DNA from 2 places in the Methylobacterium sp. UNC300MFChir4.1 genome. Region 1 is predicted to be linked to the other one. Evidence: riboswitches for the same ligand, from Rfam matches in the RefSeq annotation. Region 1 holds a riboswitch; the other holds the start of a gene.
What was found. A riboswitch is a leader RNA that binds a small molecule or an ion and turns the genes downstream of it on or off. The one in region 1 is predicted to bind cobalamin.

Region 1 (3,347 bases):
CGTCCTCTACCACATGATGGGTGTGCCGACGGCGATGTTCACGCCGCTGTTCGTCATCTCGCGCACCTCGGGCTGGTCCGCCCACGTGATCGAGCAGCGAGCGGACAACAAGATCATCCGGCCCTCGGCCAATTATGTCGGCCCGGAGAACCTGCCCTTCGTCCCTCTGGCCGAGCGCGGCCTGCCCCTCCACGCCTGAGGCGAATCTTCCGATGCCCTATCTCGTGGCCGACGATTTGCCCGCCGAAAATGCCGGCCTGCGCTTCCGCCGGCTGCTGGACCAGCCCGGTATCGCGCGACTTCCGGGCGCTCATAACGGGCAGGCCGCGCTTCAGGCCAAGGCGGCCGGGTTCGAAGGCCTCTATCTCTCCGGCGCGGCCATGACCGCGTCCATGGGCCTGCCCGATCTCGGGATCATCACCGTCGACGAGGTGGCGTTCTTCATCCGCCAGATCGTCCGGGCCTCGGGCCTGCCGCTGCTCGTCGATGGCGATACCGGCTACGGCGAGGTGCTGAACGTGATGCACATGGTCCGCACCTTCGAGGAGGCGGGCGCCGCAGCCGTCCATCTGGAGGACCAGATCCTTCCCAAGAAGTGCGGCCACCTCAACGACAAGAAGCTCGCGGACGCGCACGACATGGTCGCCAAGGTCGCCGCCGCCGCGAGGGCGCGGCGCCACCTCTACGTCATCGCCCGGACCGACGCGGCGGCGAGCGAGGGACTCGACGGCGCGGTTGCGCGCGCGAAACTCTACGTGGAGGCGGGGGCCGATGCGATCTTCCCCGAGGCGTTGAATACGCCGGAGATGTTCAAGGCCTTCGCGCAGGCCATGCCCGGCGTGCCGCTCCTCGCCAACATGACGGAGTTCGGCTGCACTCCATTCTTCACGGCCTCCGAGTTCGAATCCTTCGGCTACAAGATGATCATCTGGCCGGTCAGCTCCCTGCGAGTTGCCAACAAGGCCCAGGCCGAACTCTATGCGGCGCTCGCGCGGGACGACGGCGCCCATGGCATGGTCGACCGCATGCAGACTCGCGCGGACCTCTATGCCTCGATCGGCCTGCATGCCTACGAGGCGCTCGACAGCTCCATCGTCCAGACCATCGTTCCGGAAGGGATGCCGCAGTGATGAATGCTTGATTTACCCTTGGCTATTTTGATCGCGCTCACGGTTGGTTGACGCCCCTGGTACGACTGCCTTCCATCCGTCCCGCAAACCTGTCACCATCGCACGCTGAGGGGGCTTCGCGATCATCAGAGTTCGGGGATGTTGTCCTTATCCGAAGAGGCGGGATCGCTCACGGTTACGTTTGATCCGGATGCCGATCTCACGCTCAATCTGGCCTCCAGAAAGAATCTTGCTCTGGCACGGATTAAAGCCTGTTTGAAGCGGCATAATCCGAAAGATCTATATGCCGACGATCGGATCGTACGAGCATATTATGGTCGAATATCAAAAAGAGCGCGTGATACTCTGGTGAACGAGGCTTACTCGATTTCAAAGGAGATCAAGCAAATGCCTCTGACGCCGAGAATGGTCTGCAGTATCTTGAATATCTCATCGCAGGAGAGAATCAGGCTGATGCGGGAAGGCAAAATTAATCGATCTGGACAATCTCAATTTTGTTCTGATAATCATCAGGGTTATTTCTCTCTATTTTCGTCAGAGAGCGTTCGAGATTACTTAAGATCTATTCGGAGCTAAATTGTGTCAATTATTAGCGTTTTATTATAACCGATATAAAATCAAAACGGTTCATATTACGAGATCTGCCAATAGATAAACGCTTTGTATCAAGATCTCGAAATATCGACGACAGCTCGCCGGGACTTTCCCTGTCGCTGCAAAGTCACAGGCGCCCGCTCTTCCTGCAAGGCGCATTGACGAGGTTTCACGGCCTGCCGATAGTCGCCTGGACGGTTCCCCTCAGGGATCGAAAGGGAATGCGGTGAGGGCTTTCGAGCCCAATTCCGCGGCTGCCCCCGCAACTGTAAGCGGCGAGCCTTCCTGCCACCGATGTCACTGGGCGGCCTCGCCTGGGAAGACGGTGGGAGGGCACCGACCCGCGAGCCAGGAGACCTGCCGTCAGCCGTGGTCACACGCGGAGCTTGCCGGGCGGGGTGTCCTGGGAGGTGTCGCGGCGCCGCGGTTCCCTTGAGGACGCGACCGCCGAGGCCTCGTTCGCGGTGACGTGCCACAGCCGTCCCCCGAGGCCGTCCCGTGTCCTGTTCCGTCCCCTCCGCGCTTCGGCGCAGCCTAGCGCTGTCCTGCGCCGCATCCGCGCTGCTCGTCTCCGCTCCCGCTCTCGCGCAGCAGGTCGCCGCGCCGTTCGCCGATGCCCAGGGAGGCGCGCAGGCTGCGGTCTCCCTGTCCGAGATCTCGGTTTCGGCCACGGGCGTGCCGACGCCGATCGCCAACACAGGATCGAGTGTCACCGTGCTCACCGACCGCCTGCTTCAGGAGCAGCAGCGCCGGACGGTGCCGGATGCCCTGCAGCAGGTGCCGGGCCTCAACGTCGTGCAGACCGGCGGCGCCGGCGGCCAGACCTCGGTCTTCATCCGCGGCACCAACTCGAACCACGTGAAGGTCCAGATCGACGGCATCGACGTCAACGACCCCTCGACCCCGAACCGAGCCTTCGACTTCAGCCAGCTCCAGACCTACGACCTTTCGCGGATCGAGGTGCTGCGCGGGCCCCAAAGCGGCCTCTACGGAGCCGACGCCATCGGCGGCGTCATCTCCGTCGTGACCAAGCGTGGCGAAGGGCCGGCTCGGGCAACGGCGACCGTCGAGGGCGGCTCGTTCGGCACCTTCAACCAGTTCGGGAACGTCTCCGGCTCGGAGGGGATCTTCGACTACTCGGTCTCGGTCGGCCACATCCGGCAATCGGCCGTTCAGGTCACCCCGTTCGAGCTGCTGCCCCGCGGCGTACCGCTGCGGACCGCCTTCACCGACATCAAGACGATCTCGACCAAGCTGGGCGCGCAACTCACCGATGAGTTCCGGCTCAACTACGTCCTGCGCTTCTCCGACAGCGCCTATCTCGACCAAGCCGACGGCGGTTTTCCGTACGTGCCGCTGCCGTACCGGAACCTCAACGACCAGCAGCAGCTGATCATGAGGGGCGAGGCCGAGTGGACGCCGGTACCGGGCTTCCACAACGTCTTCGGGGCGAACTACTCGAAGTTCGACCGCCTGTTCGCCGGCCCGCTGGATCCCCTCGCGCCACCGACACCCACCACCTACCTCGGCGAGCGAACCCGGTTCGACTACCGAGGCGACTGGCAGGTCTCTCCCGGAAACCTCGTCCTGTTCGGGGCCCAGCGCGAGGACGAGCGCTTCGAG
Region 2 (3,347 bases), on a different contig from region 1:
CAATCAATGCGTGGATTCGCATGCCGGTGGAATGTGTCTTAAGCGACACGCTTGAAACGAGAGGCAACTTCGGTTGCGCACCCTCATCCGCAAGGATGACATCGCACCTGCGGGACGACAGGATCGACGACGCCATGACGCTCCCGTTCCATGTCACCTTCGACCGCCCCTTCCTTGTCGCTGCCTTCGAAGAGCCGCAAGCGATGCTGAGTTGGGCCATGACCAAGCCCGGCTTCCGGACAGGCCGGACGGTCGCGTGGCTGGAAGTCCGCAACGCCGACCTTCCGCCTACCGTCGATCCCTTCGCCTTCCTTGACCGGAGGATGGCAGAGGCCGGCCTCGTCGATGCCATCGCGCTGATGACCTCCCGCGACGTGCGGCATCATCACTTCGCCCAGGCAGAGGTGGAGGGAATCACCGCGACATGTCTTGCGACGGTCGGCCTCTCGAACGGAGGACGGGTGGGCGTGCCGCGATCGGCGATGCCATCGCGGATCGGGACGATCAACGTCCTCGTCCACGTCTCCAGCACCTTGTCGGAGGCCGCCCTGGTCGAGACAATCTCGATCGCGACGCAGGCACGGACGGTGGCGCTGCTCGACCTCGGCCATCTTTCGGACGGCCATGTCGTCTCGGGGACGGGCACGGACTGCATCGTCGCGGCCGCACCGGCTCGCGGTGAAGCGGAGCGGTTCGCCGGCCTCCACACGCCCATCGGCGAAGCGGTGGGGCGCGCAGTGGGCGCGGCGATCACGGAGGGCGGCCGCCTCTGGTGCCGCGACTGGAACGCAAGCGCGAACTTTTCTGCTCCCCGTCATCCACAGGACGTGAACACAGCATCTTGAGTTTGTGGCGCATCTCCATACAATCCCTAGCGTTCGAGGTTCCCCCGGTCGTTTCGGTCGGGGGCTAAGAGGGAATCCGGTGAGCCCGCTGGGGTGACGCCGGAGCTGCCCCCGCAACTGTGAGCGGCGAGCTTCTGCCGAAGACGGTCACTGGCGTTCGCGTCGGGAAGGCCAGGCAGGGGCGACGACCCGCGAGCCAGGAGACCTGCCTCGATCGACGAACGTCTCTCGGGCGGGGTGTCCCGGTGGGTCGCATGGTCGGTGTACGCCCGTCGGCGTCGCATCGCGCAGGCGCTCCTTCGGCACGCGGCCCCCAATCATTGGGGTTTTGCACGTGTCTTCCCTTCATATAGATCCGCCCGTTGCCTTGGGGCAGCTACCAGGTCTTGCTGCGGAGCGGACATCCGCGACCGCCGAGCCTCCCTTCAGGGTGATCCGCCGCAACGGCGGCGTCTCGCCCTTCGATCCCGCAAAGATCGCCGTGGCCGTGACCAAGGCCTTTCTGGCTGTAGAGGGCTCCGGCGCAGCCGCCTCCCGCCGGGTCCACGATGTGGTCGCGCGTCTGTCCGACAGCGTCGTCGCCACCCTGACCCGCCGGGCCGAGGCGGAGCGCGCCTTGCACATCGAGGATATCCAGGACGCGGTGGAACTCGCGTTGATGCGCGAAGGGCACCACAAGGTCGCTCGCGCCTACGTCCTCTACCGCGAGGCTCGCGCCCAGGCCCGCCGGGAGAAGGCAGCCGAGGCAGGCGCGCAGGCCCCCGCGCAGACGTTGCAGGTGCGCGCTCCCGACGGCAGCCTCGCGCCGCTCGATGCCGCTCGCCTGGCGGCGCTGATGGCGGAAGCCTGCGCCGGTCTCGACGGAGTCGCTCCCGGGCCGATCCTCGCCGAGACCCTGCGCAATCTCTACGACGGAATCACCGCCGACGAAGTGGCGCTGGCCGGCATCATGGCGGCGCGGACCCTGGTGGAGCAGGAGCCGAACTACGCCAAGGTCAGCGCGCGCCTGCTCCTCGACCGGCTGCGCGGCGAGGCCCTGAGCTACATCTTCGCTTGCCCTGCTGCGGCGAGCAGCGCCGAGATGCAGACGCTCTACGCCGAGTACTTTCCGGCCTACCTTTCGCGGGCCGTGGAGGCCGGCCTAATGGATCCGGAACTGCTGCGCTTCGACACGAGCCGGCTCGCCGCCGCTCTGCGCCCTCAGCGGGATGGGCAGTTCGAGTATCTCGGCCTCCAGACCCTATACGACCGCTATTTCCTTCAGACCGGCGGGGTGCGCTTTGAGCTGCCGCAGGCCTTCTTCATGCGCGTCGCCATGGGGCTCGCCCTGCGCGAGGTCGACCGGGAGGCGCGGGCGATCGAATTCTACGACCTGCTCTCGTCGTTCGACTTCATGGCCTCGACGCCGACACTTTTCAACGCCGGCACCACCCGCCCACAGCTCTCCTCCTGCTTCCTCACCACGGTGCCGGACGAATTGGAAGGCATCTTCGGCGCAGTGCGCGACAACGCGCTACTCGCAAAATATTCGGGCGGCCTGGGCAACGACTGGACGCGGGTGCGCGGGCTGGGCTCGCATATCAAAGGCACCAATGGCGAGAGCCAGGGTGTCGTGCCTTTCCTGAAGGTCGCCAACGACACGGCGGTCGCTGTCAACCAGGGTGGCAAGCGCAAGGGTGCGGTCTGCGCCTATCTCGAGACATGGCACGTCGACATCGACGCCTTCCTCGACCTGCGCAAGAACACCGGCGATGATAGGCGGCGCACCCATGACATGAACACCGCGCACTGGGTGCCTGACCTGTTCATGCAGCGCGTCGCCGAGGACGGCAGTTGGACGCTGTTTTCGCCGGACGAGGTGCCGGACCTGCACGATCTCACCGGCCCGGCCTTCAAGGCGGCTTACGAGTCGCACGAGGCGCGGGCCGCGGCGGGCGGCGTCAAGGTGTTCAAACAGGTACGGGCCGTCGACCTGTGGCGGCGCATGCTGACCATGCTGTTCGAGACCGGCCACCCGTGGATCACCTTCAAGGACCCCTGCAACCTGCGCTCGCCGCAGGGCCATGCCGGAATGGTGCATTCCTCGAACCTCTGCACCGAGATCACCCTGAACACGTCGGACGACGAGGTCGCCGTCTGCAACCTCGGTTCGGTGAACCTCGCCGCCCATGTCACGCCGGAGGGGCTCGACCACGCCCGCCTGCAGCGAACCATCGCCACGGCGATGCGGATGCTCGACAACGTCATCGACATCAACTTCTACACGATACCGCAGGCCCGGCGCTCGAACCTACGCCACCGGCCGGTCGGCCTCGGCATCATGGGCTACCAAGATGCGCTCCACACCTTGCGCCTGCCGGTGGCGACCGACGAGGCGGTGGCCTTCGCCGATGCGAGCATGGAGGCGGTCAGTTTCCACGCGATCTCCGCCTCCTGCGATCTCGCCGCCGAGCGCGGGCGCTACCCTTCCTTCGATGGCTCGCTGTGGAGCCGGGGCGTGCT

Region 2: linked by a shared signal. The riboswitch ahead of BMY19_RS26755 (ribonucleoside-diphosphate reductase subunit alpha) and the one ahead of BMY19_RS00050 (TonB-dependent receptor plug domain-containing protein) in region 1 are both predicted to bind cobalamin.

The regions. Positions count from the first base shown of each region.
Region 1 covers NZ_FOCS01000001.1:6,953-10,299, forward strand. The annotation lists gene prpC (bifunctional 2-methylcitrate synthase/citrate synthase) at 1-199, shown strand, start outside; gene prpB (methylisocitrate lyase) at 213-1,130, shown strand; cobalamin riboswitch at 1,903-2,104, shown strand; gene BMY19_RS00050 (TonB-dependent receptor plug domain-containing protein) at 2,223-3,347, shown strand, end outside.
Region 2 covers NZ_FOCS01000031.1:11,039-14,385, reverse strand. The annotation lists gene BMY19_RS26760 (adenosylcobinamide amidohydrolase) at 135-845, shown strand; cobalamin riboswitch at 865-1,073, shown strand; gene BMY19_RS26755 (ribonucleoside-diphosphate reductase subunit alpha) at 1,213-3,347, shown strand, end outside.